Regions from separate parts of the Telluria sp. ZT3P25 genome, predicted to be linked through region 3. Evidence: riboswitches for the same ligand, from Rfam matches in the RefSeq annotation. Region 3 holds a riboswitch; each other region holds the start of a gene.
What was found. Region 3 has a riboswitch for cobalamin ahead of AC56LY_RS03510 (TonB-dependent receptor). Riboswitches for the same ligand answer to the same signal wherever they lie in the genome.
Positions count from the first base shown of each region.

Region 1: it holds a riboswitch for cobalamin, as region 3 does, so the genes downstream of both, AC56LY_RS18900 (cobaltochelatase subunit CobN) here and AC56LY_RS03510 (TonB-dependent receptor) in region 3, are expected to answer to the same signal.
Region 2: it holds a riboswitch for cobalamin, as region 3 does, so the genes downstream of both, AC56LY_RS24260 (TonB-dependent receptor domain-containing protein) here and AC56LY_RS03510 (TonB-dependent receptor) in region 3, are expected to answer to the same signal.

Region 1 covers NZ_JCASIJ010000002.1:81,346-91,562, forward strand. The annotation lists gene AC56LY_RS18900 (cobaltochelatase subunit CobN) at 1-1,532, opposite strand, end outside; cobalamin riboswitch at 1,710-1,928, opposite strand; gene kynU (kynureninase) at 2,038-3,300, shown strand; gene kynA (tryptophan 2,3-dioxygenase) at 3,334-4,221, shown strand; gene AC56LY_RS18915 (VOC family protein) at 4,248-4,628, shown strand; gene AC56LY_RS18920 (DUF427 domain-containing protein) at 4,706-4,987, shown strand; gene AC56LY_RS18925 (NmrA family NAD(P)-binding protein) at 5,025-5,951, opposite strand; gene AC56LY_RS18930 (LysR family transcriptional regulator) at 6,044-6,949, opposite strand; gene ssb (single-stranded DNA-binding protein) at 7,222-7,743, opposite strand; gene uvrA (excinuclease ABC subunit UvrA) at 8,214-10,217, shown strand, end outside.
Region 2 covers NZ_JCASIJ010000007.1:1,477-11,693, forward strand. The annotation lists gene cobT (nicotinate-nucleotide--dimethylbenzimidazole phosphoribosyltransferase) at 1-23, shown strand, start outside; gene AC56LY_RS24250 (adenosylcobinamide-GDP ribazoletransferase) at 20-802, shown strand; gene AC56LY_RS24255 (histidine phosphatase family protein) at 802-1,344, shown strand; cobalamin riboswitch at 1,365-1,600, shown strand; gene AC56LY_RS24260 (TonB-dependent receptor domain-containing protein) at 1,666-3,498, shown strand; gene AC56LY_RS24265 (FecCD family ABC transporter permease) at 3,559-4,581, shown strand; gene AC56LY_RS24270 (ABC transporter ATP-binding protein) at 4,578-5,357, shown strand; gene cobO (cob(I)yrinic acid a,c-diamide adenosyltransferase) at 5,354-5,980, shown strand; gene AC56LY_RS24280 (cobyrinic acid a,c-diamide synthase CobB) at 5,980-7,278, shown strand; gene cobU (bifunctional adenosylcobinamide kinase/adenosylcobinamide-phosphate guanylyltransferase) at 7,275-7,835, shown strand; gene cbiB (adenosylcobinamide-phosphate synthase CbiB) at 7,829-8,773, shown strand; gene cobD (threonine-phosphate decarboxylase CobD) at 8,766-9,746, shown strand; gene AC56LY_RS24300 (cobalamin-binding protein) at 9,743-10,217, shown strand, end outside.
Region 3 covers NZ_JCASIJ010000001.1:784,179-794,395, forward strand. The annotation lists gene AC56LY_RS03475 (transglutaminase TgpA family protein) at 1-938, opposite strand, end outside; gene AC56LY_RS03480 (DUF58 domain-containing protein) at 935-1,927, opposite strand; gene AC56LY_RS03485 (AAA family ATPase) at 1,927-2,847, opposite strand; gene AC56LY_RS03490 (histone deacetylase family protein) at 3,063-3,995, shown strand; gene AC56LY_RS03495 (hypothetical protein) at 4,084-4,851, shown strand; gene AC56LY_RS03500 (hypothetical protein) at 4,905-6,116, shown strand; gene ylqF (ribosome biogenesis GTPase YlqF) at 6,415-7,362, shown strand; cobalamin riboswitch at 7,388-7,627, shown strand; gene AC56LY_RS03510 (TonB-dependent receptor) at 7,696-9,642, shown strand; gene AC56LY_RS03515 (thiol:disulfide interchange protein DsbA/DsbL) at 9,793-10,217, shown strand, end outside.

The DNA.
Region 1 (10,217 bases), on a different contig from region 3:
ATGCCGTCCTTCATCTCGCCCTGCACGCGCGGTGCAAGCGTCGCGAACCAGCGCGCGTAGTCGGCCGCGCTGACGCTATTGACGGTGGCGCTCATCTCGCGCAGCGCGGCGCGGTCTTCAGGCAAGTTCACGCCGTGCGCCATGATCATGTCGAGCAGCGCTTCAGGCGTGGCGGGTAAATCGCCGACCGTGTAGCCGGCTGCCTTGAGCGCGTGCAGCATGTCGAACAGCGACGCCGGCACGTTCAGGTTGTCGGCGCCGATGTTCTGGCGGCCCGGCGGGTGGTTGTAATAGACCATCGCGACACGCTTGTCGGCGTTGCGCTTGGCACGCAGCGCCAGCCAGCGGCTCACGCGCGCCGTCATGCGATCGACTTCGGCCGGCAGCAGCACCGGCGGGCGGTTCTCGATGCCGGTCAGGCGGTCGCGTTGCGACTGGCCCAGCGCCGCCACCACCATCGGCTGGCCGATGCCCTGCAGTTCGGGCAGCGCGACGCGGTACTGGACCGAGTCCGGCGGCAGGCCATCGGGCGAAAGCTGCCACTGAATGGCGGTGCGGTCCGACAGGCGGATCGCCTTGAACACGGGGATATCGAGGCGTTTGAAGGCTTCGCTGACGACTTCGCGCCCTTCGGCGGCGCCGACGACGAAGTCCTGCAGCACCACCAGCGCCGCGGGCTTCGCTGGCGCGATCAGCTCGGGCAGGCGCACCAGCGCTTCGCGCGAGGCGCCGCCCCAGCGCGTGAGCAGCTGCACGCAGGCCTGCCCTTGTTCTTCGATGCGGCGGCACAGGGCGGCCGGCACCATGCCATCCATGTTCGCCAGGTCGAGCACGACGACGGTCGGGCGGTCCTTCAGACCCAGCTTGGCGGCGTTGCCCCAGGCGGCGGCATCCTGCAGCTCGTTCTGGCCGACGCGCAGGCGCAGCGTCGGTTCTAGCAGCGGGGCGCCCAGCGCTGTCGACGGATGCAGCAGGTGGGCGATGAGGGCCGTGGTGTTGTCCACGCCGCCGGCTTGCCAGACGCGCCGCGCCGCGAGCCAGTGGCGGGCGGCGGGATTCGCCTCTGCCGCCTGCAGCGCGGCCGCGGCTGGCGCTTCGGCTGCGAGTTCGCGCAGCAGCTCCGGCGCGAAACCGGCCAGGCTGCCGTGCGCCGCGCGCGTCATCAGGTTCAGGCTTGCTTCACCATTGAACGCCAGCACTGCGGTGCCTGGCTTGGCGTGGCGCGCCAGCGCATCCTTCATGCGGCGCGCCGGATCGCCGAACAGCGACACCGCCAGCACCGTGTCTGCGCTCGCGATCCACTGGCCTACCTCGCGTTCACTGGCGGCCATCAACTGGGCCGGTGTGCGCAACTGAATGCGGTCGCGCGGTTGGCTGGCCAGGTGGCGGTGGGCGGCTTCGATCGCGCCCGGTGCGGCGCGCTCGGTGACCACGGCGAACATGGTGGCGGCGTGGCTGTGGGCGCAGGCAAGCAGGAACGCGAGCAAAAGCACCAGCGCAGTACAGGCGCGGGGGAGCGAAGCAGTGTTCATGTGAACGTCGACCTTTCAGCTGCGCGCCAGGGCGCGCATGACAACGGGCAGACGTCCTCCTTCCATGCTGAACGCAACAAGCCATGCGCACGCGTACGTGCGAGGCCTGCGCGAACGCATTGGCAACACAGAAGGAACGACGAACTACCAACCGGCACGCCCACACCCCGGGACGTACGCAATGCATCGTGATTGGCCGGTCTTCTGGCTTGCCGTCATCCTTCCCGGGTCCTGCCTTCCCGTGCACGGGGCACAGTGGCGTTCGACGAGGGTCGTCAGGCATACAGCAGCGGGGGCTGCGCCGGACTGGCGTGCGATGGATTCGCACACGTCACCGGCTTCCCGTTTCACCTTCCTGCAGACGAGCAGGATGGCACCATTCACTTGATTGGGCGCGATTCTACAGCCAGGGTGCGCCACTGTCACCGCATTCTTTGGCCTCTAGCCTAGAATGGCGGTATCGTCCGGCCAGGCCGGCACCCACTACTTCTTCGCGACCGTTCACATGATCACACGACAAGACTGCCTGGCCCTCGACGCGGCCGACCCGCTGGCTCCCCAGCGCAATGCCTTTGCGCTGCCGGACGGCGTGATTTACCTCGATGGCAATTCGCTCGGCGCCCGCCCCCGCGCGGCCCTGCAACGTGCGCAGGACGTGATCGCCGCCGAATGGGGCAATGACCTGATCCGCAGCTGGAACACGGCCGGCTGGTACGACCTGCCGCAGCGCCTGGGCACTCTGATCGCGCCGCTGATCGGCGCTGCGGCCGATGAAGTGGTGGTCACCGATTCGACCTCGGTGAACCTGTTCAAGGCGCTGGCTGCGGCGCTCAAGATGCAGGCCGACGCACCGGCGCACGCGGCCCGCCGCATCATCCTGACCGAGCGTGACAACTTCCCGAGCGATATCTACATGGCCGAAGGCCTGATCGGCTGGCTCGAACGCGGCTACGAGCTGCGCCTGCTCGACAGCTGGGCCGACCTGCCGGCCGCCCTCGAAGGCGACGCCGGCGGCCAGGTGGCGGTGGTGATGCTCACGCACGTGAACTACCGCACTGGCCGCATGCTCGACATGAAGACGATCACGGCGCAGATCCACGCCGCCGGCGCGCTGGCAATCTGGGACCTGGCCCATTCGGCCGGCGCCGTGGAGGTCGACCTGAATGGCGCAAACGCCGACTTCGCGGTGGGCTGCACCTACAAATTCCTCAACGGTGGACCGGGCGCGCCGGCATTCATCTGGGTACCGCAGCGCCACCACGCGCAGTTCACGCAGCCGCTCACAGGCTGGTGGGCGCACCGCCAGCCGTTCGCGATGCAACCGGCGTTCGCGCCGGTGGCCGGCATCAAGCGCGCGATGTGCGGCACGCAGCCGGTGGTGGCGCTGGCGCTGATCGAATGCGGGCTGGCCGTGTTCCAGGACGTGACGATGGCGGCGCTGCGCAAGAAGTCCCTGGCGCTGTCGGACCTGTTCCTGGCGCTGCTCGAACAGGAATGCGCCGCGCATCCACTGGAACTGATCACGCCGCGCAATCATGCGGACCGTGGCAGCCAGGTGAGCGTGACGCACCCGCATGGCTACGCGGTGATGCAGGCCCTGATCGCGCGCGGCGTGATCGGCGACTACCGCGAGCCGCAGGTGATGCGCTTTGGCTTCACGCCGCTGTACACGGGATATGACGATGTGTGGCAGGCGGTGATGGTGCTCAAGGATATCCTGGACCGCAGCGACTATCAGGTCGATGCCAAGCGCACTGCGGTGACCTGAGCGATTCTCGGTCTATTCTCAAGAGAGGACACGATGCCCTGCCCTGTTGACCCTGATTCGTCGGCCAGCAATGCCGATATGAGTGGCTGCCCGGTCTCGCAGCCCGGCTACCACGGCGCCAAGCTCGATTTCAGCAAGGACATGAGCTACGGCGACTACCTGTCGCTCGACACGATCCTCAACGCCCAGCATCCGCTGTCGCCGCAGCATAACGAGCTGCTGTTCATCGTCCAGCACCAGACCAGCGAACTGTGGATGAAGCTGATGCTGCACGAGCTGCACGGCGCGCGCGACAACATCGCACGGGGCCAGTTGCCGGCGGCGATGAAGATGCTGGCGCGCGTGGCCGCGATCATGAACCAGCTCGTGCATGCGTGGGATGTGCTGGCGACCATGACGCCCCCCGAGTACACGGCGATCCGCCCATACCTGGGCGCGTCGTCAGGGTTTCAGTCGCACCAGTATCGCGAGATCGAATTCATCCTGGGGAACAAGAACGTCACGCATTTGCAGGTGCATCAGCACAAGCCGGACGCGCATGCGGCGCTACAGGGCGTGCTGGATAAACCGTCGCTGTATGACGAAGCGATCATGGTGATGGCGCGCAGTGGATTGGCCGTGGATGCGGCGCGGCTTGCCGGGCCGTGGCATCAGGCGACGCGGTCGGATCCGTCGGTGAAGGCCGCGTGGATGGTCGTGTATCGCGATACTGACCAGTATTGGCCGCTGTATGAGCTGGGTGAGAAGCTCGTCGATATCGAGACGGCGTTTCGCTTGTGGCGCTTCCGGCATGTGACGACGGTGCAGCGCGTGATCGGTTTTAAAACCGGCACGGGCGGCACGGACGGTGTAGGGTATCTGCGCAAGATGCTCGATGTCGTGCTGTTCCCGGAACTGTTCGAGTTGCGCACCGAGTTGTAATCATCTTCATTCAAGGACCGCCTGCCATGATTTCCCATCTCGATCATCTGGTGCTGACCTGCACCGACCTCGATGCGACGAAGCATTTTTATACGAAGGTCATGGGCATGGGGATGGAAACCTTTGGCGCGGGGCGGATCGCCTTCACCTTCGGGAACCAGAAGATCAACCTGCATCAGCGCGGCGCCGAGTTCGAGCCGAAGGCGCACCTGCCGGTGCCGGGGGCGCTGGATCTGTGTTTCATTGCCTCTAGGCCGCTTGATCAGGTCATTGCACATCTTGGCAACTGCGACTGGCCGATTGTCGAAGGGCCGGTGGAGCGGACTGGGGCAACGGGCAGGATCCGCTCGGTGTATGTGCGTGATCCGGATCTGAATCTGATCGAAATTTCAGAGATGGTTGGCTGATAGAGTTGCTGCATCTTTCTCACCCGACGGGTGTAGACTGGTCTGCGCTTCAGATCCGAAGCGCTACCGGAGGGCATATGAAAGCAATATGGAATGGTGAAGTGCTGGCGCAGTCGAATGATACGGTCGTTGTCGAGAACAACCATTATTTTCCACCCGCCTCGTTAAATCGCCAGTTTTTCAGCGAGTCGAGTACGACGACCAACTGCCCCTGGAAGGGGACAGCGAGCTACTACAACGTCGAGGTAAACGGCAAGGTCAACAAGGATGCGGCCTGGTTATATGCGACACCAAAATCCGCTGCGGCAAATATTACTGGCCACATAGCGTTCTGGAAGGGTGTCGATGTGACGCCCTGAAACGGTGAACCGGGGCCTGCCAAAATCCAGCGCACATTCAGCCTGCATGTATTTCCGCGAGCACCTCACGCGCACCCGTCCACGCGTGCACGCCGTAACGATCGTTATCGAGCGGGTGCAGTTTGCCGCGCCCGCTCATCATGTCGCGTAGATATTGCATGCCCTGCCACGCAGGAAACGGCGCGTCACTTGCCGGCGACAGCTTCCGGGTAATCGCGATCATCGCCGACAACGCGCCAATGCCCCCAACGCGCAGTGTGGCGTAGCGCTGGCCCGTCACGTCGGTCATGATGCGGGCGAGGTCGACAGGCGACACGGTATCCCCGGCAATGCGAAGAATGCGCGGTGCGGTGTCGTCCATCGCTGCCGCCGCGGTGAACGTCGCGACATCGTCCTTGCTGGTGAAATCGAGCTGCTGTTGCGCATCGCCGAAGTGGATGACGCGCCGGATTCCTGTGGCAATAATGGGCGCCTGGCCAGCCAGCAGATCGATGAAGCCGCCATTCAGGACAGACGTGGCGCGGATGGGTGCTGCGTCCAGTGTCGCCATGAAACGGCGGCGGAGATCGAGGTTGCGATTGTCGCCGGGGATCGTTTTCGTGAAGTCGAGTGAATAGTCGCTTGGGATAAAGCGGGCGACGCCCTCGGCCACTGCCGCGTCGAGCAGACGTTGCTGGGTATCGATCACCACTGGCGCCAGGCCATTGAGTGCCGACACGATGCAACCCGACCCGCGCATTGCCGCGCGCAGCGCTGCTGCATCCCGCATCTCCACTGCCTTGACGTCGACGCCAAGCGCGCGCAGGGCTGCCAATGTGTCGGGCGCTGTGCCGGGGCGGACGATGGCGTTGACGCTGGCGCCCTGCGCTACCAGCGCTCTGCCGATTCGCGCACCGAGGTCGCCGGTGATGCCGGCGAGCGTGACACGCTGTGGCTGGGGACGTTCGTGAGGTGTGTTCTGCATGCGATCTCCTTGGTTGGGCCACATGATATGCCGTGCTTGATGCCACCATAAGGCTGGCGACAGGGAACATGCTGTTCCATTCAACGGAACAGCTAAACGCCGGAGATGGCGTCGGGCGCAACCCGCATGTGCTCTTGCAGCGCATCGATGAACAACCTTACTTTGGACGATACGCTGCGGTTCCTGGCATACAGGGCGTTGACTGGAATACCGTCGCTGTGCCACCCGGGCAGCAGGCGAACCAGATCGCCGGACTGCAGGTGCGGCCTCGCCAGAAAATCAGGCAGCCGCCCTACCCCGGCACCGCCCAGCACCACTGCCTGGAGTACCGCCGGCTCGGCCACTGCAGTTCCCGGCGCGACCGCACAATGCTCTTCGGCGCCGTCGTCCGTGTGGAATGTCCAGCTTGTTTCCCCTGCGCGGCAAGCGATGAGGCGATGGACCTCCAGTTCGGCCACCGTGGCCGGCACGCCGCGCCCGTCGAGGTAGGCCGCACTGGCGCAAGGCCACAGTGCGATGACGCCGAGGCGACGCACCATCAGGTCGGAGTCGGCCAGCGCACCGAGCCTGATCGCAACATCCGCATCGCCCCGCGCAAGGTCGATGACGCGGCTGTCGCTGTCGAGTACGACCGACACATCGGGATACTGCGCCAGGAACGATGGCAGCATCGGCGCAACGACGCCGAGTGCGAACGTGAAGGCCGCATTCACCCGCAACACACCCTGTGGCTGGCCTGCCAGTCCGTCCACTGCCAGTTGCGCTTCCTCGGCACTGTCAAGCAAACGACGCGCGTGCGGCAGGAACAGCTGGCCTGCGTCGCTGAGCCGCAGGCCGCGCGTCGAGCGCTCGAGGAGCACGACACCGAGTTTGCCTTCAAGCCGCACCAGTGCCCGACTGATCGTCGATTTCGGCATGGCTCGCAAACGCGCCGCAGCAGACAGCCCGCCCGCATCGACGGCCTGGACAAAGATTCGGACGTCGGTCAGGTCAAGCATCGTGGCAGCGTGCCGTTATGGATGTCGTGGTGGTGTCAGTTTTCAAATGTGTTGCCATGGCGAAGAAAGCGCGTGCCGTAGCCGACCAACGCCACCTGGCGCAGGATTGATCGTTCATCCAAGTGTTTCTCCGAATCGTTACGCAATCAGTGGCTGACAGGCATCGCATGTCAGCCGCGCTACGCGACAGTTTATCGCGCCCCCTGCGCGGATAAAAAAACGCCGTGAGTCACAGACCCACGGCGCTTCGATCGCTGCAACAACATTCGGTCTTAGAACGGAATGTCGTCATCCATATCCGAGAAGTTCGGGGCCGGCTTCGGCTGCGGACGTGCTGCCGGTGCCGGTGGCGCCTGGCGTGGCGCTTGCTGGCGTGGCTGCTGTGGCGCCGAGTAGTCGTCGTCCATGCCGCCACCGCCCATACCACCACCCATGCCGCCGCCGTCGCCGCCCATGCCCTGGCGACCGCCCAGCATCTGCATGTTTTCAGCGATGACGTCGGTTGCGTAGCGCTCGATGCCGTCCTTGTCGGTGTACTTGCGGGTCTGCAGGCGGCCTTCGACGTAGACCGACGAGCCTTTTTTCAGGTATTGCGCAACGATCTCGGCCAGGCGGCCGAAGAACGAAATACGGTGCCACTCGGTCAGCTCTTTTTGCTCGCCGGTGTTGCGGTCTTTGGATTTGTACGAGGTGGCGACCGCGATGTTCGCGATGGCGTCGCCGCTCGGCATGTAGCGCACTTCTGGGTCGCGGCCGAGGTTGCCAACGATGATGACCTTGTTAACTGATGCCATTTGATTACTCCTGCTGGGTATGATCCACCCTGACTCTGCATGGTTCTAGGCGTCAGGGAACGTGGTAATACAGCTCACCATTATGAGGCCGATATCGGCTTTTGCCATAGCGTTTTATTGGCGCGTGTCAGCCGCAATGCTGGCGTCATGTCGCACTTTTTGTTGTCAATCCGACCTCGTCCATAGCTCAACAGGGAAATTTATTTTGCGAATCTGAACGCTTTGTCATTGAACCGTTCCGAGGGCGACCCACATACGGCGGACATGTCGTTGTCCAGGCCATCGCGCCACCCGGATGCGCTTGCCGATCCGGCAATGCGCACATTAGAACCACTGGACAAATATACAGCCGTAACAAAAACCAGCTACACTAACGGGTTCTCCCCGATTGGCCCGCTGACCCGGTCGCTTAGCGTTCGCGGCTCCGCCACGGTGGCCCACATAAACTAATAGAAAGTCTGCCCAACTTAATGGAAGAAATTCGCATTCGTGGTGCCCGCACGCACAATCTGAAGAACATCAACCTCGACCTGCCGCGCAACAAGCTGATCGTGATCACGGGTTTGTCGGGCTCGGGCAAGTCGTCGCTCGCTTTCGACACCTTGTACGCCGAAGGCCAGCGCCGCTATGTCGAGTCGCTGTCGGCCTACGCGCGCCAGTTCCTGCAACTGATGGAAAAGCCCGATGTCGACCTGATCGAAGGCCTGTCCCCAGCTATTTCCATCGAGCAGAAGGCGACCTCGCACAATCCGCGCTCGACCGTCGGCACCGTCACCGAAATCCACGATTACCTGCGCCTGCTGTACGCGCGCGTTGGCACGCCGTATTGCCCTCAGCACCCGCACCATCCGCTGGCCGCGCAGACCGTGTCGCAGATGGTCGACTCGGTGCTGGCCATGCCGGAAGGCACCAAGCTGATGATCCTGGCGCCGGTCGTGGCCGGCCGTAAGGGTGAGCATGGCGACCTGTTCCTGGCGATGCAGGCCCAGGGCTTCGTGCGGTTCCGTATCGCCAGCGGTGTGGCCCCGGCCAAGATCTACGAGATCGACGAGCTGCCCAAGCTGAAGAAGACCGAGAAGCACACGATCGACGTCGTGATTGACCGTATCAAGGTCAATCCGGACATCAAGCAGCGCCTGGCTGAAAGTTTCGAGACCGCACTGCGCCTGGCCGATGGCCGCGCGGTCGCGTACGAAATGGACACCGAGAACATGACGGTGTTCTCGAACAAGTTCGCCTGTAATGTCTGCGGCTACTCATTGCAAGAGCTGGAACCGCGCCTGTTCTCGTTCAATAACCCAATGGGTGCCTGCCAGGAATGCGACGGCCTGGGCCACATCGAATTCTTCGATCCGAAACGGGTCGTGGCCTTCCCGCACCTGTCGCTGGCGTCCGGCGCCGTGAAGGGCTGGGATCGCCGCAACCAGTTCTATTTCCAGATGCTGCAAAACCTGGCGTCGCACTACGACTTCGACCTCGACGTGCCGTTCGACAAATTGCCGGCGGCATCGCAGGATGCCGTGCTGTTCGGCTCGGGCAAGACGGCAATCCCGTTCAGCTATGTGAACGAACGCGGCCGCACCGTGATTCGCGAGCACACGTTCGAAGGCGTCGTCAACAACCTGCAGCGTCGCTATCGCGAAACCGATTCGATGGCCGTCAAGGAAGAGCTGGCGAAGTTCATCAACGAAAAGAAGTGCCCGTCGTGCGAAGGCGCGCGTCTGCGCACCGAAGCGCGGTACGTGAAAATCGGCCAGGGCGCCCAGCAGCGCGCGATCTATGAAGTGTCCGACAAGCCGCTGCGCGATACGCTCGAGTTCTTCGAAACGCTCGAACTGACCGGCGCCAAGAAGGACATCGCCGAGCGCGTGATCAAGGAAATCATTTCGCGCCTCAAGTTTTTGAACAACGTTGGCCTGGATTACCTGTCGCTCGACCGCAGCGCGGACACCTTGTCCGGCGGCGAAGCGCAGCGTATTCGCCTGGCGTCGCAGATCGGCTCGGGCCTGACGGGTGTCATGTACGTGCTCGACGAGCCGTCGATCGGCCTGCACCAGCGCGACAACGATCGCCTGATCGCGACGCTGAAACACCTGCGCGACATCGGCAACAGCGTGCTGGTGGTCGAGCACGACGAAGACGCGATCCGCACCGCCGACTACATCGTCGACATGGGGCCGGGCGCGGGCGTGCACGGCGGGCAGATCATCGCCGAAGGCACGCTCGAGCAGATCATGAAGAACGAGCATTCGGTCACGGCCCAGTACCTCGATGGCCGGCGCCGGATCGAAGTGCCGAAGAAGCGTACCAAGGCCGACCCGGCGCGCCAACTGGTGATCACGGGCGCCAAGGGCAATAACCTGAAGGATGTGACCCTGACGCTGCCGGTGGGCCTGATGACCTGCATCTCGGGCGTTTCGGGTTCGGGCAAGTCGACCTTGATCAACGACACGCTGTACCCGGCGCTGTCGCGT
Region 2 (10,217 bases), on a different contig from region 3:
AACTCGGCGAGCACGCGGGATGATCCATCAACTGCGCCTGTTCTTCATTGCGCTTCAGTTTTTCACGCGGATCCCGATCCCGCACTGGGTCGGCTTCGAGCCGGCCTGGCTCAATCACGCGTCGCGCTACTTCCCGCTGGTCGGCGTCGTGGTGGGCGCGATCGGCGCGGCCGTCTACGTCATCGCCGCGCACTGGCTGCCAGCGCCAGTGGCCGCCGTCCTTTCCACGGCCGCGACGATCTACCTCACCGGCGCTTTCCACGAAGACGGCTTTGCCGATACCTGCGATGGTCTGGGCGGCGGCATGACGAAGGAGCGCGCTCTCGAGATCATGAAGGATTCGCGCGTCGGTGCGTATGGCGCGATCGGTATCGTCTGCATGCTGGGCGCGAAGCTGGCCGCACTCGCCACGCTGCCGCCCTTGACTGCTGTCGGCGCCCTGCTGCTGGCCCACCCGCTTTCGCGCCTGGCCGCCACGTCCCTGATCTGGCAGATGGAATATGCCCGCGCCGAAGGCAAGGCCAAGCCGCTGGCCGTGCGCATGAGCAGCGCCGAATTCGGGATCGCAACGCTCACGGTGCTGGTGCCAGCGATCGTGCTGCTCGCCGTCGGCCTGCTCGACCTAGCGGCGATTGGCGCGGCGCTGTTCGCGGCCTTGCTGGCCACGCGCTGGCTGGCCCGCACATTCACGCGCCGGCTGCAGGGCTATACGGGCGACTGTCTGGGCGCCGTGCAGCAGTTGGCCGAAGTCGCCATCTATATCGCGGTACTGGCCACGCTCGGGCGCGGCGCGCTGGCCTGATGCGCCTGTACCTCGTACGCCACCCGAAACCGGGCGTGCCGGCCGGGCACTGCTACGGCCGCACCGACCTGCCAGCGCAGGCAACAGACACCGCACGCGTGCTGGCGGCGCTGACCAATCAAGGCCTGCCCGGCACCATGCCGGTCTACGCCAGCCCATTGCAACGCAGCGCCGTATTGGCGCAGCAGCTGTCAACCGCGCCCACGTTCGACGCACGCCTGGCCGAGATGGACTTTGGCACGTGGGAGCTGCGCCACTGGGACGACATCGCGCGGGACGAGATCGATGCCTGGAACGCCGACCTGCTCCACTACCGCCCCGGCGGCGGCGAAAACGTCCTGCAGGTGGCCGTGCGCGTGGCCGCGTTTCGGGCCGACATCCAGCGCGCAGGGTGCGCCGCAGCACTCGTGATCTGCCACGCCGGCACCATGCGCCTGCTGCACGCCATGTCCGGCGGCGGTACATTGGAGGATGCTGCGCTGCGTGCGGCATCGACACCACACCAGATCGGCTATGGCGAAGTCATGGTGCTGGAAATATGACAATGCCCGGTTCAACCACCTTATAATGAGCGCGTTTTGGTGCTCGCACCTGCGTTCGCAGGTGCAGTTAAACGGGAAACACGAAGCCCTTCACAGGGCCAACGCGTGCTGCCCCCGCAACGGTAAGCAAGTGCTGCAGCCTTTCATCGGGCCCTGCGGCAAACCGCCCCCTCATACCACTGTGCTTTTCTGAGCATGGGAAGGTCGGACGGCCATACTTGTCAGCCCGGATACCGGCCAAAAGGTGGATACGCGCACAGCGCGATCCTTTGAATCCAGCCCACGGGGACGTCGGCGGGATGCCTTTGATAAGAACCACTCATGAATTTTCCAGTAAGCCGGCAAGCGGCCGCCGTGTCGCTCGCACTCGCCCTCATCTCGTCCACCGCCATCGCCGAAGTCGCTGACACCGTCGTCGTCACCGCCACCCGCACGCCGCAACCCGCTGCAGACCTGATCGCCGACACCACCGTCATCAACGCCGAAGAAATCGCGCGCTCGGGCGCCGGCTCGGTGGCCGACATCCTGCAGCGCCAACGCGGCATCGAGATCACCCGCAACGGCCCGGCCGGCACCGCCACCAGCGTCTACGTGCGCGGCGCGAACGCCAACCAGATCGTCGTGCTGCTCGACGGCGTGCGCATCGCCTCCGGCACTACCGGCACTGCCAGCTGGAATGCCATCCCGCTGGGCGCCATCGACCGCATCGAAATCGTCTACGGGCCACTGAGCACGTTGTACGGCGCCGACGCCATCGGCGGCGTGATCCAGATATTCACCCGCAAGGGTGAAGGCGCACCTGTCGTCACCGCTTCGCTCGGCGCCGGCAGCAACGCGACGCTGCAGGGCGATGCAGGCATCTTCGGCAGCAGCGGTGGCCCGAATGCCATCAGCTATGCCTTCGGCGCCGGCTACGAAGAGTCGGATGGCTTCTCGTCCACGCGGCCGGGTGCGTCGGGCTACAACGCCGACGAAGACGGCTATCGTCGCCGCAACGCCAATGGTCGTGTGTCGATGGCGCTCGCGCCGGGTCACGAGATCGGCGCCCAGTTCCTGGCCAGCCGCACGTACAGCCAGTACGATGCCAGTGGTTCCGGCAGCTACGATGTGCACAGCGACACGGACCTCAATACCGCCGCAGTCTTCATGACCAACCAGATCCTGCCGAACTGGCGTAGCACCGTGCAGTACGCGCGTTCGGAAGACAAGTCGGGCAGCTTCAGCAACGCCACGGCCAGCGGCGCCAGCCAGGCCGACACCGAGCAGAACGAATTCTCGTGGCAAAACAACGTCGCCATCGGCCAGGATACCCTGCAGCTGCTGTTCAACCACCGCAAAGAAGAGGTAGCGTCGATGCGCAAGACGCGCATTACCAATTCGTATGCAGCAGCGTATTCGGCCAAGCGCGCCAATCATCTGTTCGATGTCAGCGCGCGCCAGGACCGCTCGGTCTACGGCAGCCAGAACACTGGCGCCGCCGGCTACGGCTACGAGTTCGGCAACGGCCTGCGCGCCACCGCCAGCATCGGCACGAGCTTCCGCGCCCCGACTTTCAACGAGTTGTACTTCCCGAACTACGGCCTGGAGACGAACAAGCCGGAAAAAGGCCGCAACCGCGAAGTGGGCCTGCGCTACGACGGCAACGGCTACAACCTCGACGCCACGTACTTCCACAATCGCCTGACCGACATGATCGTATCCAGCACGCCATGCCCGGACGGTATCAACCGCAGCTGCGCCTACAACGTCAACGAAGCGACGCTCGAAGGCTTCTCGCTGGCCGGCAGCACGCGCCTGATGGACGTGAACCTGCGCGCCAGCCTCGATTGGCAGGATCCGCGTGACGACACAACCGGCCGCCAGCTGGCGCGCCGCGCGAAGAAGCACGCCAACTTCGCGGCCGACTACGTGATGGGCCAGTTAAAGAGCGGCGCCGAGCTGACCGTGTCGGGTGACCGTTTCGACAACGCGCCCAATACCAGCCGCCTGGGTGGCTACGGCTTGCTGAACCTGTACACCACGTACCAGTTCACGCCCGACTGGTCCTTACTGCTGCGAGTAAACAACGTCGCGGACAAGAACTACGAAGTGGCGCGCAACTACGGCACCAGTGGCCGCACCTGGTTCGCGTCGCTGCGCTACGGCATCCGTTAAGCTGGCATTTTCCGCCCGCGGCGCACGCGCCGCGGGCATCGATCAACTATCAGGGCCCGCATGCAAGCACCCGTCCCGTCATTACGCCAACGCGCCACGCTTATCGTCGGCGCCATGCTGGTCCTGGCCATCGCCACCCTGCTGTTCTCGGGCATGACTGGTTCCATCCGCGTGCCGCTCAGCGACATCCCCGACGCCCTGCGCCAGCTGGCCAGCGGCCAACCCGAATCCCTGTCCGCATCCCTGCTCGACCTGCGCGCCAGCCGCGCGCTGGTGGCCTTTGCCACCGGCGGCGCCCTCGCCCTGGCCGGCCTGATGATGCAGGCGCTGTTACGCAATCCCCTCGCCGACCCGTATGTGCTGGGCGTCTCGTCCGGCGCCTCGGTCGGCGCCCTCCTCGCCCTGCTGCTCATGGCGTCCACGCTGATGGTCGATGCGGCCGCCCTGGTGGGCGCCGTCACCGTCTCCCTGCTGCTGTACGTGCTGGCGCGGCGCGACCTGCGCAGCGGCCAGGCCGCCGAAGGCGGCGCCTCGATGCTGCTGCTGACCGGGGTGATCGTCTCGGCCTTGTGCAGCTCCCTCATCACCCTCATGCTGTCGATCGCCCCTGAGGGGCGCCTGCGCAGCATGATCTTCTGGCTGATCGGCGACCTGGCCGGCGCGCCGCTGCGCCTGGCGCCGTGGGTCGTGCTGGTCGGCGCGCTGCTGTTTGCCATGCGCAGCGCGCGCGCCATGAACATGGTCGCGCTGCACGCAGAAAACGCCGTCACGCTGGGCGTGCGCGTGAGCGCGCTGCGCAAGGGCCTGTTCTTCGTGTCGGCGCTGCTCACCGCAAGCGCCGTCACCAGCGCGGGCGCCGTCGGCTTCGTCGGCCTGATCGTGCCCCACGCCTGCCGCTTTGCCTTCGGTCCCGATCACCGCGTGCTGATTCCCGCCGTCGTCCTGAGCGGCGGTGCGTTCCTCGTGCTGTGCGATACGCTGGCACGCACGATCGTCGCGCCGCAGCAGCTGCCGGTGGGCGCCATCACCGCGATGATCGGTGCGCCGGTCTTCCTGTATCAACTGCACCGCATGCGCAAATGAGCACCATCGCCACCCACGACCTGCGCCTTTCCATTGCCGGGCGCACCCTGGTGCAGGGCCTGAACTGGGCCGCGCAACCCGGTGAATGCTGGAGCATCATCGGCCGCAACGGTGCCGGCAAGAGCACCTTGCTGCGCACGCTGGCAGGCTTGCACCAGCCCGACGGCGGCGCGGTCCACATCGGAGGACGCGCTCTGGCGGCCTGGCCGCTGACCGACCTGGCGCGCGAACGCGCCTTTCTCGCCCAGTCGCGCCACGACGCCTTTGCCTACACGGTGCTCGAGAGCGTGCTCTCGGCGCGCCACCCATACCACGCCAACCGCTACTGGGAAGGCAGCGACGACCATCAGATTGCGCTGGAAGCCCTGGCATCAATGGACGTAAGTGACCTGGCGGCGCGCGACGTGCGCACGCTGTCCGGCGGCGAGCGCCAGCGCGTGGCGATTGCCACCCTGCTGGCCCAACAAACTCCGTTGCTGCTGCTCGACGAGCCAGCCAATGCGCTCGACCTGGCGCACCAGGTGAGCGTGACAGGCCTGCTGGCGCGCCTGTGCCGCGAGCAGAACAAGACCGTGGTCATGATCGGCCACGACCTGAACCTGGCTTCGCGCATTTCGACCCACGTGCTGCTGCTCATGGGTGATGGCCGCTGGCAGGCCGGCACCAATGAACAGACCATGCAGAGCGCGCTGCTGGGCGACTACCTCGGCCACCCGATCGAGATGATCGAACATCACGGCCGCCGCATCTTCATCCCTCAAGAGGATTCCGCATGAACGACATGACTCCCGAACAAACCGCTGCGCTGAATGAACGCCATCGCGTACGCATGGAACGCAAGAAAGCCGTCATCGACGCAAAGATCGCGTCGGCCGACAAGGAAATCGGCATCATCATTGTCAATACCGGCAACGGCAAGGGCAAGAGCTCGAGCGCGTTCGGCATGGTGGCGCGCGCGCTGGGCCACGGCATGCAGGTCGGCGTGGTCCAGTTCATCAAGGGCGCGCTGTCGACCGGCGAAGAAACCTTCCTGCGCCGCTTCCCGGACGAAGTGCGCTTCCATGCGATGGGCGAAGGCTATACCTGGGAAACCCAGAACCGCGAGCGCGACATCGAAAAAGCAACCGAGGCATGGGCGCTGGCCAAACAGTTCCTGTCCGATCCGACCATCGGGATGGTGGTGCTGGACGAACTGAATATCGCCCTTAAATACGGGTACGTCGACGTGCACACCGTGATCGCCGACCTGCTCGACCGCCCGACCATGCAGCACGTGGTGATCACGGGCCGTGGCGCACCGCCCGAACTGGTGGCGGTCGCCGACACCGTCACCGAAATGAACGTCGTCAAGCACGCGTTCAAGGCGGGGATCGGCGCCCAGGCCGGGACGGAGTGGTAATGAACGCGCATCCCGGTGCGCGCGTGGTGCTGGTGGCAGCAATGGCCTCCGGCCAGGGCAAGACCACTGTCACGGCCGCGCTGGCGCGGCGCCTGATCCGCATGGGCAAGCGCGTGCGCGTGTTCAAGTGCGGTCCCGACTTCGTCGATCCGGTGATGCTGGAGAGCGCGTGCGGCACACCGGTCCACAATCTGGATCTGTGGATGGTCGGGCCCGAGGCATGCCGCCAGCGCCTGCAGGCCGCCGCTGCGGAGGCCGACGCGATTCTCGTCGAAGGCGTGATGGGCCTGTACGACGGCACGCCATCGAGCGCCGACCTGGCGCGCGCGTTCGGGATTCCCGTGCTGGCGGTGCTGGATGCATCGGCGATGGCGCAGACGGCCGGCGCCGTGGCGCAAGGCTTGCGTGACTATGGTCCCGTGCAGATGGCGGGCGTGATCGCCAACCGCGTCGCCAGCAGCGGCCACGCGGCGATGGTCAAGGAGTCGCTGCGCGATATTCCCCTGATCGGCACCCTGGCGCGTCAGGAACATCACCTGCCCGAGCGGCACCTGGGCCTGGTGCTGCCGGGTGAAGTCGAAGAGCTGCAGCGTATCCTTGACGCGCTGGCCGACAGCATCGAATTCGACGAGGCGGCGTGGGATGCGCTGCCGGTGATGGAACCAGCGCGCGCCGTCCCGGCGCAGATCGACACGCCGCTAGCCGGCCGCACGATCGCAATCGCGCATGACCCGTCATTCATGTTCGTGTATCCGGCCAACGTCGAGCTGCTCAAAGCGCTGGGGGCGCAGATCACGTACTTTGCCCCACTGTCGAACGACGCGGTGCCGGACCATGCCGACGCCGTGTATCTGCCGGGCGGCTATCCCGAGCTGCATGGCGCGGCGCTGCAAGGCGCAACGCGCTGGCGCGATTCGATCCGCGCGGCCCATGCGCGCGGCGTGCCGATCGTGGCCGAATGCGGCGGCATGATGGCCCTGGCCGATGGCTTGACCGACAGCGATGGCCGACGCTGGGAGATGGCTGGCGTGCTGCCGGGCGAAGTGGCGATGCAACAGCGCCTGGCTGGCCTCGGGATGCATGCGCTGGCCGCGCCGGAGGGCGAACTGCGCGGTCACACCTTCCACTATTCGCTGCTGGCCACCGGCGTGCCGCCGCAGGCGCATACCGTCAAGCAGCGCACGCAGACACCGGGCGAAGCGGTGTACCGCGTCGGCTCGCTGTTCGCGTCGTACTTCCACGGCTACTTTCCGTCCAACCCGCGCGCGGTTGCCGCACTGTTTGGCGGTGCGCCATGAGCGCGACGCTGGTCTTTGGCGGCGCACGCTCGGGCAAGAGCGCCTTCGCCGAACGGCTGGCGCGCGACTCGGGCCAGGAAGTCGTGTATATCGCCACCTCGCGTGCGGGTGATGGCGAGATGGCGGCGCGTATTGCGCTGCACCGGGAGCAGCGGCCGCACGAATGGCGCACGGTCGAGGAAGAACTGGCGCTGGCGCAGACGCTGCGCACCGAATGCCTGCCGGGCCGCCTGGTGCTGGTCGATTGCCTGACGCTGTGGCTCAGCAACCTGATGTTCTGCGATGGCCGGGAATATCCCGAGGTCGGCGCCTTGACGCTGCCGGACCGGTTCCACGAGGAGCGCGCAGCTCTGCTGGACCTGCTCGACGCGGGCGTGCCGGGCGACGTGGTCTTTGTGTCGAATGAAGTCGGGATGGGCATCGTGCCGTGGGGCGCGATCTCGCGCAGCTTTGCCGACGAAGCCGGGCGCTTGAACCAGGCCGTGGCTGCGCGCGTGGACCGCGCGGTGCTGGTCGCGGCCGGCCTGCCACTTGTTCTGAAGGGTTCCCTGTGCTGACTGGCCTGTCGCTGGCGACGATGGCGCTGCTGCTGGTGGCAGGTGTCGCGCTCGATCTGCTGCTGGGCGAGACGCGGCGCTGGCATCCGCTGGTCGGCTTCGGCAATCTGGCGAACTTCATCGAACGGCGCCTGAACCGCGGCAAGCTGCGCCTGCCGCGCGGCAGCCTGGCATGGGCATTGGCAGTGCTCCCATTGGCTGCCTTGTTCTTGCTGCTGACCGATGTCGCCGGCCTGTGGCTGCATGCGGTGCTGCTGTATCTGTGCATCGGCCTGCGCAGCCTGCGCGACCATACAATCCCGATCTACGAGGCGCTGCGCGGCGGCGACCTGGCCCAGGCGCGCGCACTGACCGCCCGCATCGTCAGCCGCGACACTGCCAGCGCCAGCGAGTCCGACCTGGCCAAGGCGAGCGCCGAGTCGCTTCTTGAAAACGGTAACGACGCCGTGTTCGGCACGCTGTTCTGGTTCATCCTGCTGGGTGGGCCGGGCGCGGTGCTGTTCCGGCTGGCCAATACGCTCGATGCGATGTGGGGTTACCGTAGCGCGCGTTTCAATCTGTTCGGCCGCCCTGCAGCGCGCATCGACGACGTGATGAACTATCTGCCGGCGCGCCTGACCGCGCTGTCGTATGTGCTGCTGGCCGGTGCCGGGCGCGCGCGCGCCTGGCACTGCTGGCGCACGCAGGCACCGGCATGGAGCAGCCCGAACGCCGGGCCGGTGATGGCCAGCGGCGCCGGCGCACTGGGCGTATCCCTCGGTGGCGCGGCGGTCTACGATGGCGAGGTCGAACAACGCCCGCCACTGGGCGCCGGCCCGGCCGCCTGCGCCGGCGACATCCAGCGCGCCTGGCGGCTGGTGCTGCGTACGACGCTGCTGTGGCTAACCGTCGTCTGCCTGCTGGCCGTGTTATCCGTGATCGGGGCGCCGCATGCTTGAACACGGCGGCAACCTGCGCGACGCCGCGCGATATTACGGGCGCGATGACTGGATCGACCTGTCGACCGGGATCAACCCGCATGGCTATCCGGCGCCGGCGCCATCGCCTGGGGCGTGGCTGCGCCTGCCCGAGCCGGATCCCGCGCTGCTGGCAGCGGCCTGCGCGTACTACCGCGCGCCGCAATTACTACCGGTGGCCGGCACCCAGGCCGCGATCCAGGCGCTGCCCCGCCTGCGCGCACCGTCGCGCGTCGCCGTGTCGGCGCCATCGTATGCCGAGCACGCGCACCACTGGGGCCAGCATGGCCACCAGTTACGGCAGGTTGCGTATGCCGAGCTGGAAGCGGCGGTCGACGTCAGCGATGTTGTCGTTGTCGTCAATCCGAACAACCCGACCGGCGAAACGATTGCGCCAGAACGCCTGCTCGACTGGGCCACACGCCTGCAGGCGCGCGGCGGCTGGCTGATCGTCGACGAAGCGTTCGGCGACACCACGACGGCGCTCAGCGTGGCGATGCACGCCTCGCAGCCCGGCCTCATCGTGCTGCGCTCGATCGGCAAATTTTTTGGCCTCGCGGGCCTGCGCCTGGGCTTCGTCGCCGCGCATGACAGCCTGCTGCGCGATCTGGCGGACCTGCTGGGGCCATGGACCATCAGCGGTCCGGTGCAGGAGATCGCCCTGGCAGCCCTGATCGATAGCGCCTGGCAGCAGGCCACGCATGCCAGCCTGTGCCAGTCCGGCGAGCGGATGACGCGCCTGTTGCTGGACCACGGCATTGCCAGCAGTGGCACGGCGCTGTTTCGCTGGTGGCCGCAGATGCACCCCGAAGCCTTCCACGCCCATATGGCGGCGCGCGGCATCTGGTGCCGGCTGTTCCGGGAAGCCGGGCGCGGTATCCGCGTCGGCCTGCCGGCAGGCGAACCTGAATGGCACCGCTTTGAACACGCACTTCATGAATGGAACCAACGATGAAAACAACGATGCTGACGGCTGCCCTGATGGCATGTCTGTCGATCACCTGTGCGCAAGCCGCGATCACGGTCAAGGACGACGGCGGCCAGACCGTCACGGTCGCCAAGCCAGCGCTGCGCATCATCTCGCTCGCGCCGAGCGTGACCGAGCTGCTGTTCGCGGCCGGTGGCGGCAGCCGCGTCGTGGGCGCCGTCAACTACAGCGATTATCCCGAAGCGGCCAAGCGTATCCCGCGTATCGGCTCGAACCGTGAGATCGACATGGAATTATTGATCTCGCTGAAGCCCGACCTGATCGTGGCCTGGCGCCACAACAGCTCGGACCGGCAAATCGAGATGGTGCGCCAGCTCGGCATCCCGGTGTTCCAGAGCGATGCGCAGACACTGGACGCCATTCCCGACAGCGTCGAGCGGCTTGGCCAGTTGATGGGGACCGATGCCGCGGCCAAAACGGCGGCGGCCGCGCTGCGCA
Region 3 (10,217 bases):
TCGAACTGCGGCGAGATGCGCAGCTCGTGGCCCGGCACGACCGGCAGTTCGCCGGGCATCTCGAGCGCGAACACCCAGCGCGACTGCGACGGTTCGAGCGTGACTTCGTATTCCAGCCCTGGCCCGCCGACCGACAGGCGCAGGTTGCGGCCCGATGCGGTGTTGTCGCCACGGCGCCAGGTCAGGCCGTCGAAGGCGTCGAGCACCGGGCCGCGCCAGTACAACTGGGGCGGCAGCGGTGGACGGCCAAAGAAGCGCACGCGAAATGCCGGTTCTTCGGACAGCGCCAGGTTCGACATCTGGCCCGGCGCCATCTGGTCCGACAAGCCCGAGCTGCCGGCGCCGGGGCCGCCCGGCATGCTCCACAGCGGACCCTGGATGCGCGGGAACACGAAAAACAGCGCAATCGCAATCGGCGCGGCAAAGGCCAGCATGCGCGCGGCCATCGCCAGCCGCGTGCGCAGCGGCGGCACCGCGCCGGTGAACTGGAACGACAGTTGCGTGGCCAGCAGCAGAAGCACCGACGCGATCATCATGATGGCGGTGCCGATCCCCTGCGCGTAAAAGAAGTTGGTGAGCACCAGGAAGAAGCACAGGAACACCACGACGAACAGGTCGCGCCGCGCATGCATCTCGAGCATCTTGAAGGCCACCAGCAGCACCAGCATCGCCACCCCGGCATCCTTGCCGAGCAGCGTGTCGTAGCTGAACTGCACGCCGACCATGGCGGCAATGGCAACCGGCAGCAGCACGATGGCCTTGGGCATGCGCTTGCCGCGCAGCGTGATCGCGGCGCGCCAGGCCAGCGTGGCCGCGCACAGCAGCGACACCCACCACGGCAGATGCAGCGCGTGTGGCGCCAGCACCAGCACCGCACTGGCCAGGAGCAGCAGCGTGTCGGCCTTGTCGCGTGACAGCGGGGTACGCAGGAATGTCATGCAGGGTCCTCGATGCCATACAAGGCCAGCGCGCGCAGGCACGCCGCCTGGTGCGCCGCGCCGCTGCCAGCATCGATGCGCACGACGCCCAGGTGGAAGGCGTAGGGCAGGGCGCGGCTTTCCGCTTCCAGCACCCAGCGCGTCAGGCGCGCCAGGCGCAGTTCGACGTCGAGGTCGCGTGGCAGGCGGTCGAAGTCGAGCACCAGTTCGTCGCCGCCACCGCCTTCGAAGTGTTTCGTCACCAGCTGGCCGCCGATGCTGGGGTCGAGCCGCGCGATCTGGCGCCAGGCCATCTGGCGCGGCGAGTCGCCCGCCTGGTAATTGCGTACGCCGGCAAAGTCGTCATGACCGGCCGTGCGCACGCTGTTGCCGCCGCCGCCCTGCAGCGGCAGGCCGGGCGCGCCGTCTTCGGGCCGCGGATAGACCAGCACTTGCGCGGCAGGCCGCCAGTAACTCCAGGCGACGAACAGGCCAAGGGGAAAGCGCGTCGACAGTTTCACGCGCCCCGGCGCCGCCCAACCGCGCGCGGTGGTTGGCAGCGTGAGGGTGACGGTGGCCTGCGTGCCGGCAGCGATGTCGGCAACATGGCGTGCCTCGGGCCAGTCGGCAAAGTCGGCCCGCACGGCGTAGCGCGCCAGGCGCGTGCGGTTGATGACCTGCAGCTCGAACTGCGCGACCTCGCCCGCAAACACGGGCGCCGTGCGGCCCTGCTGCAGGCGCAACTGCGCCAGATTGCGGTAGGTGGCGACCATGTCGACCAGAGCGCATGACAAGGCCAGGAAGGTCAGGCCGAAGCCCAGGCCCAGCGCGTAATTGACCGAGCCGACCAGCAGCACCGCCAGCAGCAGGACGAACCCCAGGCCCGCGCGCGACGGCACGATGAACACGCGACGCTGGCTGATGACCACCTCGCCCGCATCGAGTGCGCCGCCGCGCGGCAGCCATGTGCCGGTCGTGCGGCGCAACCAGCCCCGGAGCGCCAGCGCCATCAGACCGGGACCGCCTTTTGCAGTTGCAGCACCAGGTCGCGGCTGGCCAGTGCGGTGCCATGCGCGGCGCGCACAGGCCGCAGGCGGTGCGCGCAGACCGGCACCAGGACGGCCTGGATATCCTCGGGGATTACGTGGTCGCGCCCTTCGAGCGCGGCCCAGGCGCGTCCGGCCTGCAGCAACGCAATGGCCGCGCGTGGCGACAGGCCTTCGGCGAACATGCCGTTCTGGCGCGACGCCTGCGCCAGCGCCTGCACGTACGTGATCAGGGCGCCGGACGCGTGGATCGTGCGCAGCTGATGCCGGGCCGCGGCCAGTTCGGCGGCCTGCATTGCGGGCTGCAGCGTCTTGAGCATCGCGCGCCGGTCTTCGCCCATCAGCAGCGCGCGTTCGGCGGCGGCATCCGGGTAGCCCAGCGTCAGGCACATCAAAAAGCGGTCGAGCTGCGACTCGGGCAGCGGGAACACGCCGACCTGGTTGGCCGGGTTTTGCGTGGCGATGACGAAGAACGGTTCGGGCAGGGCGCGCGTGACGCCGTCGGCCGAGACCTGGTGTTCTTCCATCGCTTCGAGCAGGCCCGATTGGGTCTTGGGCGTGGCGCGGTTGATCTCGTCGGCCAGCAACACCTGCGTGAAGATCGGGCCCGGGTGGAACACGAACTCGTTCTTTTCGCGCTCGTAGATCGAAATGCCGGCCACGTCGGCCGGCAGCAGGTCGCTCGTGAACTGGACGCGGTTAAAGCGCAGGCCCAGCGAAATGGCCAGCGCGTGCGCCAGCGTGGTCTTGCCGACGCCCGGCAGGTCGTCGAGCAGCAGGTGGCCGCCGGCCAACAGGCAGGTCAGGGCCAGGCGCACTTGCTGGTCCTTGCCGACCACCACCTCGTTGACCTGGCGTGCGACGGCGTGCAATTTGTTAAACATGGTTGGCTTTACGTTATTCGGTACATGAAACAGGTCGGCGAACCTGGCGCGCATGCATGATTGACAAGGCGGCACAGCAGGGCTGTGGCCTGCCGTGGTAGATTAGCGCCATTGGCAATCTTCATACGTCGACAGCAACAGCCGTCCCAAGGGATTCTATGCGAGAACGGCGCGGCAAGGTGTGAATGGATGAGCACAGGCGGAGACCGAGCATCATGAGTACAGCGATTTACAGCCACCCCGACTGCCTGCGGCACGAGATGGGCGATTGGCACCCCGAGTCCCCGGCGCGCCTGCGGGCGATCGACGACCAGCTGATCCTGGCGCGCCTGGACGGGCTGATCGAGCAGCGCAGTGCGCCGCTGGCCGATACGGCCCAGATCCTGCGTAACCATACGGCGGGCGCGCTGGCGCTGGTGCGCGATCATGTGCCCACGACGCCGGGCGACTACTACCCGCTCGACGGTGACACGTCGCTCAATCAGTACAGCTACCAGGCGGCGCTGCGCGCAGCCGGCGCTGCGGTTGCGGCAACCGACGACGTGATTGCCGGCACGGTTACCAATGCCTTTTGCTCGGTACGCCCGCCGGGCCACCACGCCACGCCGACCGAGCCGATGGGCTTTTGCTTCTTTAATAACGTGGCCATCGCCGCGCGCCACGCGCTCGAGGCGCATGGCTTGGCGCGCGTGGCGATCATCGATTTCGATGTCCATCACGGCAACGGTACGGCCGACGCGTTCAAGGACGATCCGCGCGTACTGATGGCAAGCTTCTTCCAGCACCCGTTCTTTCCGTACACCGAGCCCGAACCGATTACCGCCACCTGCGTGAACGTGCCGGTCCCGGCGCGCTGCGAGGGCGACACCGTGCGCCAGCTGGTGCAGGAGCAGTGGCTGCCGGCGTTGCACGCGTTCAAGCCGCAGATGATTTTTGTCTCGGCCGGCTTCGACGGCCATCGCGACGACGACATGGGCGGCATCGGACTGGTCGAGGCGGACTATGCCTGGATCACGCGGCAGGTTGTGGCGGTGGCCAACGAATACGCCGGCGGGCGCATTGTCAGCTGTCTCGAAGGCGGCTACGAGTTGTCGTCGCTGGCGCGCAGCGTGGTGGCGCACCTGAAGGTGCTGGCCGATCTCGAATAGTTGGGGAACCGCGACGGCATTCTGCTCTCTAACGTAGCACCGGCACAAGCCGGGCAGCGAGGAGACCAGCATGAGCGAGGAGACCAGCATGAAACACCGCCGCATCCCGTACGCCCTCTACATCTTCTGCACCCTGTGCCTGCTGCTGGCCAGCACCGTGGCGGGCGCCACCAACTACACCCTCTGGATCAACGGCCGTAGCGGCGGCGGCGCACCCGGCAACTACGGCGATTTTCGCTACTGGGGCCCGGCCGCGACGCCTGCCGGCATCAACAAGCAGGCGGTCAACTGGGACGGGCGCAGCAGCATTGCGTCGCAAAGCGGCCGCTTGCGCGATGCGCTCGACTGCTTCTGCACGGGCCAGAACTGGTGCTATATCGCTGCCTACAGCGCGGGTGACCTGCTGCTTGGCTACACACTCGCCAATTACGGCGGCTCGACGCGCGCCGTGACGAACGCCAGCGCGAACGCCAACGGCGTATGCGGCGCCAGCGGCGGCATGCAGACCGGCTGGAACCTCAAATGGGTACGCGTCGCGGCCGGTGCAGCGGGCGGCTCCGAGCTGGCCAACGCCGGTGCCTGGACCACCTCCGAGCCGCTCGTGCAAGACCTCAAGACCAGCACCGCGCGCGCCATGTACAACCACAACGACACCCGCAACGTCTGGTCTGTTGCCGGGCCAGGACGACGAGGTCGTGGCGTACCACAGCAGCGGCGGCGTGGCCGGCAATGCGGGCCGTGCGCTGTGCAACCCGGGCGACTGGCTGTGCGACGACCTGCGCCTGGGCACCGCGCCCAACCAGGGCGGCAGCGTCAAATGGAGCTGGCATTCGGTCGTGTTCCGCGACGACGGTGAACGCTTCAACCACTATGGCGACAGCAACTGGGCCGGCATCATCGGGGTCATGCGTGCGGCAATGGTCGATACGGCCAACTAGGCTGTGGGTCTGGCTGGCGCTGTGCGTCGCCGCTGCGCTCGTGGTCGGGCTGGTCTGGCACGAGGACGATCCGGCGCCGCCACTTGCTGTATCGGCGCCACCGGCCGGCCTGCATTTTCTTGGCCCGGTGCCGGTCATGCGCTCTGCTGGCGAAGACCGTACCGCACGCCGCCGTCAGCTTGCCGAACAGGTTCGATTGACCGGGCACACCTATTGCAGCTACCTGCAGCAGACCCGCTATCCGCACACATCGCGCCCGGCCGCGCAGCATCCCGACCAGCTGTATCCGAACCAGCAGGTCAGCGAATCGAACCCGCTGCGGGTCGATGGCGGCGACAGCGACCCGGCCGTGCTGGTGCAGACCACGCAGTCGCGCGTCTACCTGGCGGCGGGTGAGACGGTGGCGTTTTCGCTGCGCGCCGTCGATGCGCAAGGCGTGGCGCTGCCGCTGGTGGTCACGCACGCGCTGGCCCAGGGCATGGTCGCGCCGGGAACGCGCGCCGCGCCGCGCGTGACGCTGGCGTTTGCGCAGGATGGCAACGACTGGCGCGCCACGTTCGCGCCGCAAGCGGGCGCGCTGGCGGCCTTTCACGGCACCATCCGCAGCGGGGTGCGCTTCAGCGTCAACGGGCGGTCGGGTGTGGTGTTGTTCGATGTGATCCACTCGCCCGAGCTGCCCGCCGTGTGGCACGGCGCGCCGCATGAAGCGATCGGCCCGGACGCGCTCGAGTTCACGCTGGCGCTCGATGTGCGCATCCCCGGCCGCTACGTGGTCAGCGGCCGCGTCGACGATGCGTTGGGGCGCCCGTTTGCGCTGGCGAGCTTCAACGAGCTGCTGGGGCAGGGGATGCAGGCGGTGGCCTTGCGTGTGCACGGCAAGCTGCTGCATGACGCCGACCCCGGGCCGGCATTGCCACTGGTGCTGCGCGATGTCGAAGGCTATCTGCTGCGCGAGAATGCCGATCCGGACCGGCTCTTGCTGGCGCGCCGCGAGGGCCCCGTGCTGGTCAGCCGCACGCTGTCGTTGGCGGGCGTGCCCGATCACGAATGGCAGAGCGAGGAACGCAGCCGCTACCTGGCCGAGTATGCGAAAGACCGCATGGCGGCGCGCGACCGGTTAGCGGCGTTCGATCCGGCGGCCACGTTGCCGCCGGCCGCGTGCAGCGCGCCGGGGCTGGTTTAGTAGGGCACCAGCGGCAGCTCGACCAGTGCGGACACCGCGATGGCGCAGCACAGCAAGCCGACGCCATACCAGCGTGCCATCGATCGTTTCAGTCTGTCCCGTGCGCGCATATGTCGTCTCCGCTGCGTCCCGCCACGATGCGTGGCCAAAGCCCAGTGTGCACGCCGAATATGTCAACAGTGTTGCAACGGCTCAACGTCGTGCAGAAGAGAAACGTCGGCTGTGGCGGGTTCGCGACGCCACGGCGCGCCACCAGCGTAAAATAGCACCTTGAACGAAAGATAAAGAAAGCAACAGCATGTCGATACAATGGTTCCCGGGCCACATGAACGCGGCCAAGAAGGAAGCGGCCGAGCAGATGGAGAACATCGATCTGGTGATCGAAGTCCTCGATGCACGCCTGCCCGAGGCGAGCTGCAACCCACTGGTGGACCAGCTGCGCAAGTTCCGCCAGCGTCCCAGCCTCAAGATCCTGAACAAGATCGACCTGGCCGATCCGGTCGCTACCGCCGCCTGGAAAGCCTATTACGATGCGCAGGATGGCGTCACGGCCTACCCGATGACGACCAAGAAGCCGGCCGACGTCGCCCGCATCCCCGATCTGGCCCTGTCGCTGGCGCCACACCGCGGCGTGCCGACCAAACCGCTGCGCATCATGATCATGGGCATCCCTAACGTCGGCAAATCGACGTTGATGAACGCGCTGCTGAAAAAACGCGTGGCCAAGGTGGGCGACGAGCCGGCCGTGACCAAGGTCCAGCAGCGCCTGTACCTGAACAAGAACGTGGTGCTGGTCGACACGCCCGGCATGCTGTGGCCAAAGATCGCCATGGCCACCGATGGCCTGATGCTGGCAGCCAGCCACGCCATCGGTACCAATGCGCTGGTTGAAGAAGAAGTGGCCGAATACCTGGGCGAACTGCTGCTGCAGCGCTACCCGCACCTGCTCACCGCGCGCTACGGCCTGAAGACCGAGGGCATGGATGGCGTGGGCGTGATCGAAGGCGTTGCAATGCGCCGTGGCTTCCGTGTGCGCGGTGGCGAGTACGACTACGAAAAGGCGGCGCACTCGCTGCTGCAGGATTATCGTCAGGGCGCCCTGGGCCGCATCAGCCTGGAAACGCCGGATTCGCGCGCTACCAGCCTGGCGCTGCACGCGGCCGAAGTGGCCGAGAAAGCCCGCCTGGCCGCCGAGAAGCTCGCTGCCAAGCTCGAAGAGCAGTCGCGCGGCAAGCGCGGCAGCTAACCTGCCAGGGCGGGTGCCGACACGGTATAATCGCGCCGTTTTGGTGCTCTCGTGCGCATTCCGGCGCGCGAAGTTAAACGGGAAACACGACAGGCCTGCGCCACGCGCGGTCCTGGAAGTGTGCTGCCCCCGCAACGGTCGACAAGCGCCGCGCTCGCACATCCTGCGCCGCGGCAGACAATCTCGATAACCACTGTCCGCACGACAGGAAGGTGAGGGCGTCCCGCTTGCCAGCCCGGATACCGGCCAGGACAGGTGGAAGCGCCACGCGCTTCCTTCGACGCCAGGCTGCGGGGACGCAGCGGGGCGCCCTTTACCGAGAACACATTCATCATGACTTTTGCAGCTCCCGCGCGCCGCGCGCCCCTCGCCGTGGCGTGCGCTCTCGCCGTTTCGACCTTCGCCACCCTCGCCACCGCGCAGGAAACGCTGGCGCCGGTCGTCGTCACCGCCGCCCGTTTCCCGGCCACCGCCACACCGATCGGCGCCACCGTGATCACGGCGGACCAGATCCGCACCTCCGGCGTGGCCGACGTGAATGCGGCGATCCGCAAGATCGGCGGCGTCTTCGGTCGCCAAAGCCTGGACGGCTCGCCCGACTTCAGCCTCGACCTGCGTGGTTTCGGTACCAACAGCGCGCAGAACGTGGTGGTGATGGTCGACGGCGTGCGCCTGAATGAAAACGAGCTGGCCAGCACGGTGCTGTCGAGCATTTCGATCGATACGGTCGAGCGCATCGAAATCACGCGCGGCGGCAGCAGCGTGCTGTACGGCGACGGCGCCACCGGCGGCGTGATCCAGATCTTCACCCGCCGTCCATCGGGCAGCGGCACGCGCGGTTCGCTGTTTGCCGAAGCCGGGCGCTTCGATGCCCGCGACCTGCGCGCCTCGATCGCGCACGGCGCCGGCCCCTGGTCGTTCGACGCCGCCGTGACCGATCGCCGCACCGACAACTACCGCGACAACAACCGGTACGAACAGACGAGCTTCAGCGGCGGCGTGCAATATGCATACGGCGCGAACGGTCGCGCTGGCCTGCGCTTCGAGAGCTCGCGTTCGGACGCGCGCTTTCCGGGTTCGCTGACCGACGCGCAATTCCAGTCGATCCCGACCCAGAGCAACACGCCGGACGACTTCGGCTCGCTCGACACCGACCGTGTCAGCGCCTTCGTCGAGCACCGCATCGGCGCCATCGAACTGGCAGCCGAACTGTCGCACCGCGAGCGCGATGTAAAGTCGACCTACAGCGGGTTTGGTTCGCGCTACGAGTCCGAGCAGACCCAGTTCTCGCCGCGCCTGCGCCATACGGCCACGCTTGGCGACAAGCGCAACGAATTTGTCACCGGTATCGATCTGACCCGCTGGGATCGCCAGGTGACGTCGAGTTTCTCGGCCGGCGACGCCAAACAGGAGTCCAGGGCGATCTACGTACGCGACGAACTGACCTGGAACGCGCCGCACAATGCGCGCCTGGCCGTCGGCGCGCGGCATGAACGTTTCGACAAGGAATACGCCGATCCGCTCGCGTTCACCGACCCGGAAGACACGGAGCAGTCAGTCAACGCGTTCACGCTTGAAGGCAGCTTTGACGTCGCGCCGGAAGTGGCCGTGTTCGCCAAGGCCGGCCGCAGCTACCGCATCGCCAATATCGACGAAAACTCGTACCGCGCGACGACGGGCGTGCTGGCGCCGCAAACGTCGCGCGACCTGGAACTGGGCGTTGCCTTCGGCAACGATGCGCGCAAGGCCACGGCGCGCGTGTTCCGTCACCGCCTGACCAACGAAATCTTCTTCGATCCGACGCTGGCCGGCGGCTTTGGCATCAACACCAATCTCGACCCGACCCGGCGCCAGGGCGTGGAATTCGAGGGTGATGCGCTGCTGGCGAACAACCTGCGCCTGACCGGGGCCTGGCAGTACGTGCAATCCGAGTTCCGTGATGGCCCGAACGCCGGCCGCGAAATGGTACTGGTACCGAAACACGTCGTGACGACGCGCCTGGCCTGGACGCCGGGCAATGGCCAGACCGCCGATGTGGGCGCGCAGTGGGTAGCCAGCCAGCGTTTTGGCGACGACTTCGCCAATAGCTGCAGCGCGCGCGTGCCGTCGTACACCACGGTCGACGCCCGCTATGCGCGCCGCTTCGGCCCATGGGAAGCGTCGGTATCGGGCCTGAACCTGCTCGATCGCCAGCATTACAGCTACGCGTTCAGCTGCCGCGCCGGGATTTATCCGAGCGATGGCCGTCAGCTGAAGGTGTCGCTGCGTTACGACTTCTGATCGGTCGTTTGTCGGGCGCGGTTGGCTGATGTATTTGCACCCATGTTTCAGCGGTAAGCAAATGCAATAAATCGCGCCCTGCAGACAGGGTAGGGGTAAAAAGTGGTAATCTCGCGATCGTTCGCTCAATCATATTTGTGGAAGGATGTTATGCGCACTCTGCGTTTTGCCCTCGTTGCTGCCGCCCTGGTTGCCGGTTTCGCCAATGCCTCGCCGACTGATCCACGCGTCGGTTCCGAATACACCGTGCTGGCCGCGCCGCAGCCGACCCAGACCGTTGGCAAGAAGGTCGAAGTCGTTGAATTCTTCGCCTACCACTGCGGCGCCTGCAATGCGTTCGAGCCGACGCTCAATGCATGGATCAAGAAGCAGGGTGACAACATCGTGATGCGCCGCATCCCGCTGCCGTTCCAGGGCCCAAGCGACCCTGAAGCCCGCCTGTTCCTGACGCTCGACGCCATGGGCAAGCTGGAGCAGTACCATGACCGCGTGTTCCGCGCCGTGCACGTCGAGCGCAAGCGCCTGATGAAGGATGAGGACATCATCGCCTGGGCAACCTCGAACGGCCTGGACAA